4 regions of the Exiguobacterium sp. H66 genome follow, and region 1 is predicted to be linked to each of the others. Evidence: predicted binding sites of a transcription regulator. Region 1 holds the regulator's gene; each other region holds the start of a gene.
What was found. The regulator Rex, encoded in region 1, represses fermentation and respiration genes when NADH is low (regulators of the CRP and FNR family bind a similar motif). The targets are predictions, from matches to a motif close to TTGTGAAATATTTCACAA.
Positions count from the first base shown of each region.

Region 2: a site for Rex is predicted at 1,344-1,361, ahead of cydD (thiol reductant ABC exporter subunit CydD). Genes of this name have one in related genera too.
Region 3: a site for Rex is predicted at 1,178-1,195, ahead of KNP88_RS11145 (formate/nitrite transporter family protein). Genes of this name have one in related genera too.
Region 4: a site for Rex is predicted at 2,071-2,088, ahead of adhE (bifunctional acetaldehyde-CoA/alcohol dehydrogenase). Genes of this name have one in related genera too.

Region 1 covers NZ_JACSMQ010000014.1:17,920-21,082, forward strand. Annotated here, with positions in the region: gene tatC (twin-arginine translocase subunit TatC) at 16-795, opposite strand; gene KNP88_RS15235 (twin-arginine translocase TatA/TatE family subunit) at 803-1,006, opposite strand; gene KNP88_RS15240 (redox-sensing transcriptional repressor Rex) at 1,006-1,665, opposite strand; gene KNP88_RS15245 (ABC-F family ATP-binding cassette domain-containing protein) at 1,834-3,163, shown strand, end outside.
Region 2 covers NZ_JACSMQ010000008.1:118,635-121,797, forward strand. Annotated here, with positions in the region: gene cydD (thiol reductant ABC exporter subunit CydD) at 1-1,308, opposite strand, end outside; gene KNP88_RS13030 (Rrf2 family transcriptional regulator) at 1,519-2,001, shown strand; gene KNP88_RS13035 (nuclear transport factor 2 family protein) at 2,531-2,809, shown strand; gene ypfJ (KPN_02809 family neutral zinc metallopeptidase) at 2,861-3,163, opposite strand, start outside.
Region 3 covers NZ_JACSMQ010000006.1:107,526-110,688, reverse strand. Annotated here, with positions in the region: gene KNP88_RS11150 (DUF1232 domain-containing protein) at 1-270, shown strand, start outside; gene KNP88_RS11145 (formate/nitrite transporter family protein) at 320-1,156, opposite strand; gene KNP88_RS11140 (hypothetical protein) at 1,346-1,948, opposite strand; gene KNP88_RS11135 (YitT family protein) at 2,087-2,956, shown strand.
Region 4 covers NZ_JACSMQ010000005.1:122,704-125,866, forward strand. Annotated here, with positions in the region: gene adhE (bifunctional acetaldehyde-CoA/alcohol dehydrogenase) at 1-1,926, opposite strand, end outside; gene KNP88_RS09980 (beta-class carbonic anhydrase) at 2,259-2,810, shown strand; gene KNP88_RS09985 (Na+/H+ antiporter family protein) at 2,953-3,163, shown strand, end outside.

The DNA.
Region 1 (3,163 bases):
ACCGAGAGGAGACTGTTACTTATTCAACTCACGCATCAAATCCGCTTGTCTCTCAAGCTCCGCTTGTTGCTCAAGAATCAGTACTTTTTTGTACGTCCGGGCTGAAATCATGATGCTGATTTCATAGAGGACGAACAACGGTACCGAAATCATCAGATGTGACGTCACATCCGGTGGTGAGATTAAAGCCGCGATGACAAACAGCGCAAAGTACGCATATTTCCGATTTTTCCGCATGAACAATGGCGTCACGAGTCCAAGACGGGTCAAGAACATCGTCACGACCGGCAGTTGGAACAAGATACCGAACGGAATCGTCAGCCGTATTAAGAAACTGAAATAGTTTTCGACCCCGATGACTTGCTCGATGCCGAGCTCTTGCCCAAGTTCCGTCGATACTTTGAGTAGAAACGGAAGTAACCAAAAATAAGAGAACGCGATTCCGGACAAAAATAAGAAAAACGTGACCGGAATATACGTCAAGGTCGCTTTCTGTTCCTGTTCGAATAAACCGGGTCGGATGAACGCCCATAGCTGGTACATCCAAAATGGTGAAGCCAGGACGACCGCGATGATGAACGCTAAATTCAAGTACAACATCAGGGGATCGGCCACATTAAAGGCATTCAATCCGATGCCGAGCTCTTTCAGGTCCGACTGCAGAAAACGCACGAGCGGTCGGACGAGCGGAAAGGCCGCGGCGAACAAGACGACGACGATGATGAGTGACCAGACGATCCGCTTGCGCAACTCGTCTAGATGCGATGTCACACTCTGTTCTTGATCAATCGCCATAATTTAATCACTTCTCTTTCGATTCATCCTTTTTGTCTTTATCATCGTCCATGATGCCGTTTGTCGCACTCTTGAACTCTTTTAACGTCTGACCGGCAGCACGACCGAGCTCCGGTAACTTTTTCGGTCCGAAGATGATCAAGGCGACGGCACCGATCAAGGCGATGCTTCCTGGTCCAATACCGAGTGTGAACGGGATTAAGTTTTCCATTATGATTTCACTCCTTCAGCTGATTGCGAATAATGCTTCATGAAATAAACTAGTGACTGCAACTCGATCGACAAATCGATGTGATGGACCCGAACGTGGGCCGGTACGTTCAACCGCGCCGGTGTAAAGTTCAGGATTCCGGTCACACCATACTCAACTAACTCATCCGCTACTGACTGTGCGAACTGGGATGGGACCGTCAAGATGGCGACATCAACCTTGTTCGCTTCGATTTGCTCTTTCATGTCAGAGACATGATAGATAGGAACGTCTTGCGTCGTTGTTCCGACCTTGTTTTCGTCCGCATCAAACGCAACGACTATCCGAGTACTATTATTCTTTAAAAAGTTATAATTTGCAAACGCCGTTCCGAGATGTCCGACCCCGACAAGTGCCACATTCGTGACTTCATCCTGATTCAGTGTCTTTCGGAAAAACGTCAATAGATGTTGTACGTTGTAACCGTATCCTTTTTTCCCTAACGCCCCAAAGTAGGAAAAATCGCGGCGGATCGTCGCTGAATCGACTTTGACCGCTTCACTGAGCTCTGCTGAAGAGACGCGCAGTTTGCCTGAGTTATAAAGACTCTGAATGAAACGATAATATAACGGCAGTCGTTTCGCCGTCGCTTGTGGTATTTTTGTGTCTGGCCCATTCATACTGCAGTTCCCCCTTCGGCCACGTTCTGACGTGGCACCCAAATCAATGCAAAGAATTCTATTCTCTTTGATTGTAAACCACTTCACATAGACTAACAAATAATATATTCCACGGGACTCCTGCGTTTTTTTCATGATAGACTAAAGGGTGGAAGGATGGATGTTTTTATGATTCTCTTACAAGTGAACCAACTATCAAAATCATTCGGTGTTGAGCCGATTTTAGACAATATTAAACTCGAAGTGCAGGAGCGGGACCGGATTGCGCTCGTCGGACGAAATGGTGCCGGAAAATCGACACTTTTAAAAATCATCGCCGGAGAGCTCAGTCATGACTCTGGTGAAATCATGAAGAGTAAGGAAGTGAAAATCGGTTACCTCGCCCAAGACAGCGGTCTTGAGTCGAATGAAACGATCTGGAATGAAATGTTGACCGTGTTCGAGCACCTGCAAGAGCAGGAACGTTCGCTCCGTCGGATGGAGATTGAGATGGGGATGGACCATATCTTGAATGATGCTGTTGCTTACGACCGTCTGTTAAAAACATACGATCAAGCCCAACATGACTTCTCGGACGCCGGTGGTTACCAGTTCGAAGCCAATATCCGCTCCGTCCTGCACGGGATGCGTTTTTATCCGGACGATTATTCACGCCGGATCCAGACGCTATCCGGTGGGCAACGGACGCGACTCGCACTGGCGAAGATGTTGCTCCAGGCACCTGAGCTGTTGATTCTTGACGAGCCGACGAACCACCTCGACATCGATACACTCTCTTGGCTCGAAAGTTACCTGGCTGGTTACCGTGGAGCGGTCTTGATTGTCTCCCATGACCGTTACTTCCTCGACCAGGTCGTCAACGTCGTCTATGAACTGTCACGGAACGTCTGCCGGAAGTTTACCGGCAACTACACGAAGTACTTGGAACAAAAAGCAGCACTCTACGAACAAGAAATGAAGCAGTTCGAACAGCAACAGGAAGACATCGCGAAGATGCAAGACTTCATCCAGCGTAACATCGCACGGGCGACGACGACGAAACGCGCACAAAGCGTCCGCAAACGTCTTGAAAAAGTCGACCGGATTGATCGTCCGGATGGGGATGAACGCAGCACCGTCCTGTCGTTCCCGATTGAAAAACAAAGTGGGAACGATGTGTTACAAGTCACGCAACTCGCGGTCGGCTATGAAGAAGCCGTCTCAAAAGGCATCACGTTCCGCTTACAACGCGGCGAATCCCTCGCCCTCGTTGGTCCGAACGGAATCGGAAAATCGACGTTACTGAAAGTCCTTGTCAACCGGATTAAACCGTTATTCGGTGAACATCGTTTCGGGACCGGCGTTTCTGTCGGCTACTACGATCAGGAGCAAGCCGAGCTCAACGACCGCAACCGGGTCATCGATGAAATTTGGAACGAGTGGCCGTTGATGCGGGAACAACAAGTCCGGTCCGTCCTCGGTCAATTCCTGTTCAGTGGTGATGATGTCTTCAAGCTCG
Region 2 (3,163 bases), on a different contig from region 1:
CGCCTCCCGTAATTCACCAATGGCGATGTTGTCGGCGAGTGTCCCCGCATACAGGTAAGGATGCTGCGAGATATAGCTGAGCTGTCCGAACCAGCTCGTTTCCGTGATTTGTGCGCGTGGCTGACCATTCAGGAGCACTTCGCCGTTCTTTGGATCGGCCAGTCCCGCGAGTAACTGCAGGACGGTCGACTTCCCGGCACCACTTCGTCCGATCAAGGCGACTTTTTGGTACGGTTCGATGCGCAGCGTGACGTCGGTCAGTGCAAACCGCTCGTCCTGATACGTAAAGTCCACGTCTTTCAGTTCAATCCGCGGTGGTGTCGCGGACTTTAATTCAACCGTTCCGAACGTTACGCCCCGGTCGTCTTGCGTCAGTTCAGACGCAATCTGTTTCGCCGCCGCAACACTGCCCCGTCCGGTATGGAACGCTGCCCCCATCTCTTTTAAGGCCAAATAATACTCCGGTGCAAGCACGAGCATCAAGAAGGCTGGAACAAAGGTGATGCTTTGGAAGAGAATCAACCGGAGACTGACCTCAAGGGCAATCATCCCCATGCTGAGCATCGAGATGAACTCCAGCATCAACGACGACAAGAAGGCAAGCTTCAGCACGGTCAAGGTCGCATCGCGGAAGTCGAGACTGCTCCGTTCGATGACGTCCTGCTGTGCTTTCGCGCGACCAAACAACTTTAACGTCGTGATGCCTTGCAGCGTATCGAGGAAGGTTCCGGAGAACGCCGTCATCTTCTCGAGCTGCGTATCGGCACGCTTTTGTGTCATGATTCCGATGACGATGTAGAACAAGGGAATGAATGGTGCCGTGATCATCATGACGAGTCCCGTAATCCAGTCATAACTGAATGCTGCGATCAGCACCATCAAGGGAACGATCGACGTCTGGATGACTTTCGGCAAGTATTGGCTGTAATAGCTGTCCATCTCATCGACTGCGTCAAGCAATACACTGACCTTTTGTCCCGACTGTCCTTGCGACATCACTTCGACGGAACTCGTCGTATATTTCGCGACGAGCGCCTGACGAATGTCTTGTTTGACACGTGCCGCGAGAACCGTCCCGAGCCGCCCGTTCCAATACGTAACAGCGACCCGTAACATCAGCATGAGCAGTAAGACACCGAGTAGCGGAACGATTGCCGCAAAGGCGTCCCCTTGAAGAAAAATGCGGTCGACGATGATGACGATCAAGTACGATTGACCGATGACCGCAATCCCCATCAGGACAGCCGCCAGCATCAATTGCAACATGATCGTACGTGGAATCGAGATGATTCCTTTAAGTGGATTCATATAAAAACGCCCCTTCACAAATTGTGAACGACTTTTAGTGAATATTTTCACATATCGTACATTCAGTATACCGAATTCTTCGTTTAGTTGCCATGAGAATGCCGCTCCAAAGGTGTGACGGTTTTGTGAGAAGCGTTTTACTCGACAAAATTGCTGACGTTCATTATTATAGATAATAATTATCCACGTTATACAGAAAGGACGAATACCATGCAAATGAAGACCGGAGTCGAACAATCCGTCTACGCGATGCTGTTACTGACCTTTTTGCCGGAGAAAGGACTTTTACCCGGTGAGTTCATCAGTCAGCAGCTCGGCGCGTCACCGACGTACTTTCAAAAACTATTACGTAAACTCGTCAGTGCTAACCTCCTTCTGTCTGTCCCGGGGGTCAAAGGCGGTTTCCGACTGAATCAACCTTCCGATCGGATTCGTATCTTTGACGTCTACGAAGCCATCGAAGGAAAACAATCTCTTTATGCTTCAAGTGGTGTCTTTGAGGACTTGATGGGCATCAAAGAACAGAACGTCCGCCTCTTATCGAACTTGATGACGGAAGCGGAAGACGCTTGGCAATCGACCTTAAAGCGTGAAACGATCGGGTCGCTCCGACAGGAAATCGACCGGAACTGTCCCCCTGACCACTTAACGACATTGCAAGCCTTGATTGAACAACAAATGATTCGCAACTAAAAGGAGACTTACGCGTGACTACACTTGACCGCTACTTTGATTTATCAAAATCAGGCGAGAATACGCCCACCTCTAAGCGTCTCAGGGCGAAGCCCAGCGCAGGTGGGAGATGAATCGCCTTCGGGCAAAACGTGTCTTGAGACACGTCAATTGCACGACATTCTTGGTTTAAAAACACTCAAAATCAGGAATAAAATCAATGTCATGTTCTTTGAAAACTGAAGATATAGGGTTGTGACAGGGAGTTCGTCTGTCACGTAAAATCTTCAACGTTCACCTTGCGGATGACCGAAGTAGCGAAAACCAAGCGAAGTAGGCAACCGCGCAAAAGAAACTGACAAGATTAACTCTCAACCGTCGGGACGACGGGGTTAGCCTGATAAAGTTTCGACCGATAGGTCGGATAACTCAGGAATCTTCCACCTCTTAGCGTAGCGTAGGTGGAGGTAGTTCAATTGACGCTTCCCGGACCGATGAACAGGCTTTTAGTGACCTCTCTTCCCTCTTTTCGGACGACATCACGTTCGTCCTGAATGGACAGGAGCAACATGGCATCGACGCCTGGAAAAAATTCGTCCGCCTGGTCTTCACTGCCAACCAGGACATCAAGCACATGTATGAAGCCTGGCTCCCGTCAGCAGATGGCGATACATTCGAGACACGCTGGGCAGTCTGTGGCAAGCGGGCTGACGGAACGGTCTTCACACAAGACGGAACGGATATCGCCCGCCTTGATGCAGACGGAAAAATCGTCTACCTCGCCAATGTGCCGGATGATGCGAAGATGTTTAACAATTACAACGACTAACCCAAAGAGACCGTTCCCCACTCGGAACGGTCTCTTTTTGAAGTCATCCGCTTATAAGTTTGCTGCTTCGAACGTGTCGCCGCCTTCAATCGTTCCGTTATCAAAACCTTTTTGGAACCAGCTTTTCCGTTGTTTCGATGTCCCGTGCGTAAAGCTTTCCGGCACGACGTATCCTTGACCTTTTTTCTGAAGTGTATCGTCACCGACGGCATTTGCAGCACCAAGCGCTTCTTCAAGGTCGCCTTCTTCCAACAAGTTCTCCCCTTGCGCGTGATGTGCCCACACGCCGGCATAATAATCTGCCTGCAGTTCGAACCGGACGAGGTATTTATTGAATTTCTCTTCGCTCATCTT
Region 3 (3,163 bases), on a different contig from region 1:
GAAGGGTCTGATATCGAACGTGAAGCAGAACTCGTGCTGTATTTCCAACTTAAACAGTTACTTGAGATGTTACGTGCCCTTTATCAAAAACGTTTTTCGATGAAGGAAGAACAAGAACAATTATTATTGACGGCTGTGCTCTATTTTACTTCCCCAGTCGATGCACTACCTGACGAAAATGTACTCGGTCTGTTCGATGATGCTCAAATCGTCGAATCGATTTATGAAGAACTCGCAGCAGATGTCGATCGCTTCCAACATCTCGAATAAAGAAAAAGGTAAGGGAGACGGGAAAACCCGTCGCTACCTTACCTTTTCTTTATGCTTTTTTTTTCGTCGCGATGTTGATTGTCGCAGCTTGTTGTTTTGATTGATCCACTTCTAGCTTTTCTTTATTCAACCACGTGTAAACCATTCCCATGAAGAGTGCTCCACCGATGATGTTACCGAAGAGAGCAGGAATTAAGTTATGGATTGCTCCGGCAAATGAAATCGCCTCTGGGTGAGGTACGACAAGCGCGATTGAGAACAATGCCATATTGGCAATGACATGGTCAAAACCTGATGCGAAGAAGACAGCAACTAAAACCATCATCATCATGATTTGTGCCAATTCATTTTTCATGTTTTTCGGAATGAAAATCGCTAAACAAACCATCCAGTTACAGAAGATTGCTCGCGTAAAGATTTCCCATGTCGAGTGATGGATTTTCGATTCAGAGACAGCAAACAACCAGTTGTTTGCGCCTAACTCTTGAATGATTCCAGTTTGCGAAAAGAGTAACGCGAAGGCAAGTCCTCCGAGACCATTACCAATCAAACAAATCGTCCATACTTTAAACGTATCCATTTTCGTAGTGTATCCACGCATCGTCGCCGTAGTAAAGTACATCGTATTTCCTGTAAACAGTTCTGCACCGCCGTAGACGATTAAGACAAGCGCAACACCAAAAGTTAATCCACCGACGAGCGTCATCGCAGCCGATTCATTTAGATAAAGTCCGTTGATTGCTTTGAGTGTAAATATGATAGCAAAACCGATGAATACCCCAGCAAGCATGGCACGAACTAAATATTCGAGTGGACGCATTTGTAGCATTTTAGTTGATTTAACCGCTTTATTTCTTAGCCCTTCTAATGCTTCTACTTCATTCATTGTAGAAACCTCGCTTTCTTCTTGTTCAACACTTCACAATGTTTGTTCACTTATTATCATACTTCCATCTTATAAGATGTTCAACCCCTGCCTACCCCTTATTTAAGGTTTTTACGAAAGAATGACATGTAAACGATACCATTGTGTCAAGTTTGTGAAAAAAGCTTTTTCTTGCTAGATACAACTACTTTACGGGTATATTTTGAGTTGTGAACGGAAGTATTCCAGAAAGGATTTTCGCCTTGATTCAACTAATACATAGTCGTCAATGACTACACGATTAAAGCGGTTAGTGGACGTCGAAGCTCGCTCAATATCGCGTGGTGTATACCCTTCAAAATCAGTACGCGTGATTTTAATTTGAAGGATTGATACAGGATCCGTATATTGAATTTCAACTGTCATTACATTAGGAATCGCTAAAAAAAGAGCCAGCGTATGGTGCATGACGAGTTGCGGAAATCGACTTTTGATAAAAGAGGGTGTAGACGGATCAATCCATTCATGATTTGTCCCGACCCATTCTTTTCTGGATTTACCCGTCACTTCATAACGTAAGGAAACGGTAGTTCCTTCAATCTGTACTTGTTTAAGTGCGTCTGAAAATGGAAATCGTTCAATAAATCCTGTCATTGCATTTGTATTTGCAACCGATGTTCCGACATATCGGGTGACCAGTGCTCCATCACGCCACTTATTGTCAGGGGATTCCCTCGAGTAATGCAACATAAAAACGGAACCTGTACTTAATCCAATGAGCGCACAGCATAAAAATAAAAGGATTTTTTTCAATTCACTCAATTCCTTTCGACCCGCGTCACCTTTTTACGATATTTTTCAGTTGAGGGGTTGAATTTAATGCTATATAGGCGTACTCTTGCAGGCAGATACTTTACGAAGGAGGAGCATGAGGATTTCTCATCAATCACAATGAAGACTAAACAAACGAGCAAGAAAAAACGAACAGAAAAAATCAGTTTCCTTTTAATCGGTACACTTCTTTACTCCCTTTATATCAGCCTTTTATTATCTCCAAATGACATTGGATCTGGCGGCATCATGGGAATCACACTTATTTTCCAAGAGTTGTTCAATACGCCTATCGGACTGACCCAACTTGTCTTGAATATCCCGCTTTTCTTACTTGGTTTTCGCTTCTTAAGAAAACGATTCATGCTACTTTCAGGAATTATCGTCCTTATTTCTTCATTTTTAATTGATTGGATTCCAACACAAGTGGTTCCTGAGTCATTAAACGATCCTCTCGTCGCCTCCATTTTTGCAGGGTTAGTTTCCGGGCTCGCAATGGCATTAATCTTCTTTGGCGGCGCTTCGACAGGTGGACTCGACATCCTCGGAAAGTTCTTTTATGCCCGCTTCCATAACTGGCCGCTCCCGCGTATTTTTTTAATGCAGGATTTAGTGATCTATATCTTAGTTTGGTTAGTCTTCGACTTAAAACATGTTATGTATGCATTAATTATGAGCTTCGTTCGCGCCAAGGCGTTGCAAACGGTCTATAGTTTTTACTCTGCTTCTAAACAATGTATTATCATTTGTGAAAAAGCAGATGAAATCAACGACGTCATCACAAAAGAACTCGGTCGTGGTGTCACGATTCTCGATGCGCGCGGTGGCTATTCCAACCGGACAAAGAAGATGGTTTATGTCGTCGTACAGAATAATGAAATCGTTCGTCTTCAGGAAATTGTTTCCTCTGTCGAACCTAATGCCTTCGTCACCTTCTCTGAGATTCATACCGTCTTTGGAAATTACAAAGAACATTCCTACTCTTTTTAAATGAACCGCACACGATGAAACGACACCCCCCTGTCATGAGGTGGGTTGTTTTTTGTAAACGAAGGCTGACCCATCATATACGTCTACGTTTGGTATCGCTTCAGGTTTCATCTCAAAATATAAAACGATTGGATTCCCGTAACCAAAAGATGTTCCCCTAAAAAATAGATAACTCTTCACTTTTTGGGAATTAGTGGTTAAGCTAAT
Region 4 (3,163 bases), on a different contig from region 1:
GACGAATTCCGGATCGATGATCGCGACATCTGGTGTTAACGCATAGTCAGCAATCGGATACTTGACGTTTTTCTCTTTATCCGTGATGACGGTAAACGGTGTGACTTCAGATCCTGTTCCGGACGTCGTCGGAATGGCGACGAACTTCGCTTTGTTACCGAGCGCCGGGAATTTATAGGCCCGTTTCCGGATATCGAGGAACTTTTGACGTAAGTTCGAGAACGTTTCGTTCGGTTGCTCGTAGAAGAGCCACATGCCTTTCGCTGCATCCATCGCTGATCCGCCACCGAGGGCGATGATCAAGTCCGGTTTGAAGTCGCGCATCGCTTGCGCTCCTGTCTGAACCGTTGCAACCGATGGATCCGGTTCGACTTGGTCGAAGATCCGGTAGCTGACGCCTGCCGGTAAGTTGCGGATGACTTTATCCGCGTAGCCGAACTCGACCATCGCTTGATCGGTGACGATCAACGCACGTGAGACATCTTGAATCGATTTCAAGTATTGGACTGAATTTTTTTCAAAGAAAATCTTTTCCGGTACTTTGAACCACTGCATGTTCACGCGTCGTCTCGCCACCTTCTTGACATTGAGTAGATGTTTCGCCGTTACGTTTTCAGAGACGGAGTTTTTCCCGTAAGAGCCGCAACCGAGTGTCAGTGATGGTGTCAATTCGTTATACAGATCACCAATCCCACCGTGTGCTGACGGGCTGTTGACGAGAATCCGGCAGGCTTTCATCCGCATTCCGAATGCCGTCATCAAGTCGTCATTCGTCGTGTGGATGACTGCCGTATGACCGAGGCCACCGATTTCAAGCATCCGTTCGGCGACATGGAACGCATCTTCCGTTGACTGGACGCTATACGCACCAAGGACAGGGCTTAGTTTTTCGTGTGAGAGGGGTTCTTCTGAGCCGACTTTTTCAAGTTCCGCGACGAGCATGACGGTGTTGCTCGGGACATCGATGCCGGCTTTTGCTGCGATCCAGGTTGCTGGTTTCCCGACGATGTCGGCATTGACGGCACATGTATCGGTTTTGATGACGAGCGCTTCGAGACGTTTTTTCTCATCTACTGTACAGAAGTAGCAACCGAGTGCTTCCATCTCCGCCCGAACTTCCGCGTAGATTTCCTGATCGATGATGACCGCTTGCTCCGATGCACAAATCATGCCGTTATCAAACGTTTTTGAGAGGACAAGGTCACTGACGGCACGTTTGATTTTCGCTGTTTTTTCGATGTAACATGGGACGTTCCCTGGTCCGACACCGAGTGCCGGCTTACCTGTTGAATAGGCTGATTTGACCATGCCGGCTCCGCCGGTCGCAAGGACCATCGCGATATCCGTATGGTTCATCAAGACTTTTGTTGCTTCGAGTGACGGTTGTTCGACCCACTGGATGCAGTCACGCGGTGCGCCTGCTTTGACAGCCGCGTCACGTAATGTTTTCGCTGCTTCGAGTGAGCAGTTTTGCGCTGACGGGTGGAAGGCGAAGATGATCGGGTTTCGTGTTTTAATCGCGATCAACGCTTTGAACATCGTCGTTGATGTCGGATTCGTCACAGGTGTGACGCCACAGACGACACCGACCGGTTCTGCGATATATGTTAGTCCGTTTTGAACATCTTCTTCTAAGATGCCGACCGTTTTTTCTTCACGGAGACTGTTATAGATATATTCCGTCGCAAACATATTTTTAATCATTTTATCTTCAAAGACACCACGTCCTGTTTCTTCTACGGCGAGTCGTGCCAGTTCAACGTGACGTTCGAGACCGGCAAGCGCCATGTCACGGACGATCGTATCGATTTTCTCTTGATCAAATGTTAATAATTCTTGTAATGCGGTTTGACCTTTTGCGACGATTTTATTGATTGTTTGTTCGACAGGTGATACGTCTTGTTTGATTTTTTCTTTGACAGCCATGTTTGGTTTCCTCCCTATTTTGGAACGAATCTGAGTCTGCATTTCCCTACTAGATGTTAGGAATGCCAAGCTGATATTCAATAGTTTGTGCTTTCCTTCACAAATCAATCATACCGCCTTTTTGATGATTTGTGCATGACCATCCTGTGAACTATTTCACATCATTGAAAACGTTCTCATTCTCAAAAGGTGTTGTCGGACAAGGCATCTTTTTTGAATCCCTTGCCTGTGACTTTTCTCACAGCACCTATTTTCTTTGCTTGTCTGACGGACAAAACATCGTGTAATCTATTAAAAGATACATATTTATTTGTTTTGAAGGAGGAAGTTTCATGACAATCGTCAATCAAATGCTTGCGTTCAACGAACAATTCGTCGAAGAAAAACAATACGAACAATTCATCTCGGATAAATTCCCTGATAAAAAGGTCGTGATCTTAACGTGTATGGATGCCCGCTTGACGGAACTCCTCCCGCACGCGCTCGGTCTAAAAAACGGCGATGCGAAGATCATTAAAAATGCAGGGGCCGTTCTGTCACACCCATTCGGTTCCGTCATGCGCTCGATCCTCGTCGCCTTGTACGCACTCGGGGCGGAAGAAGTCATCGTCATCGGTCACCACGACTGCGGCATGAGTACGATCGATCCGGCAAACATGATTGCCGAGATGGAAGGACGCGGCATCAATCCGCAAGTCCTAAAGACACTCGAAGCATCCGGCGTCGACTTGAAACAATGGTTACGCGGGTTTACGTCAGTCGAAGAAAACGTCGGCCATTCCGTCGGTCTGATTAAAAACCATCCGTTGTTACCACCGGGCACGAACGTCCATGGACTCGTCATCGACCCCGGGACAGGGAAACTCGACCGCGTCGATTGCTAAACCTGTCTTTATATAGTAGAAAGGAGGTACGACCGACACCGGTCGTGCCTTTTCATGTTTTTTTCTTGACAGCAAAAAGAACGGTCTGTATGATACTTTAGTATAGTACAGTGATACCAAAAGAAAGTGTGGTTTTAAAGTTATGTTCAATGCTGTTGTTTTAGCTGTCATCCTGTTATTCGTCTTAGCCATCTTCCGTGTCCACATCGTCCTCGCGATGGTCATCAGCGCTCTCGTCGGTGGATTGCTCGGTGGTCTTGGTTTAACGAAAACGATTGAAAGCTTTTCGGGCGGCCTTGGAGCCGGCGCAGAAATTGCCCTCAGTTATGCCTTGCTTGGTGCGTTCGCCGTCG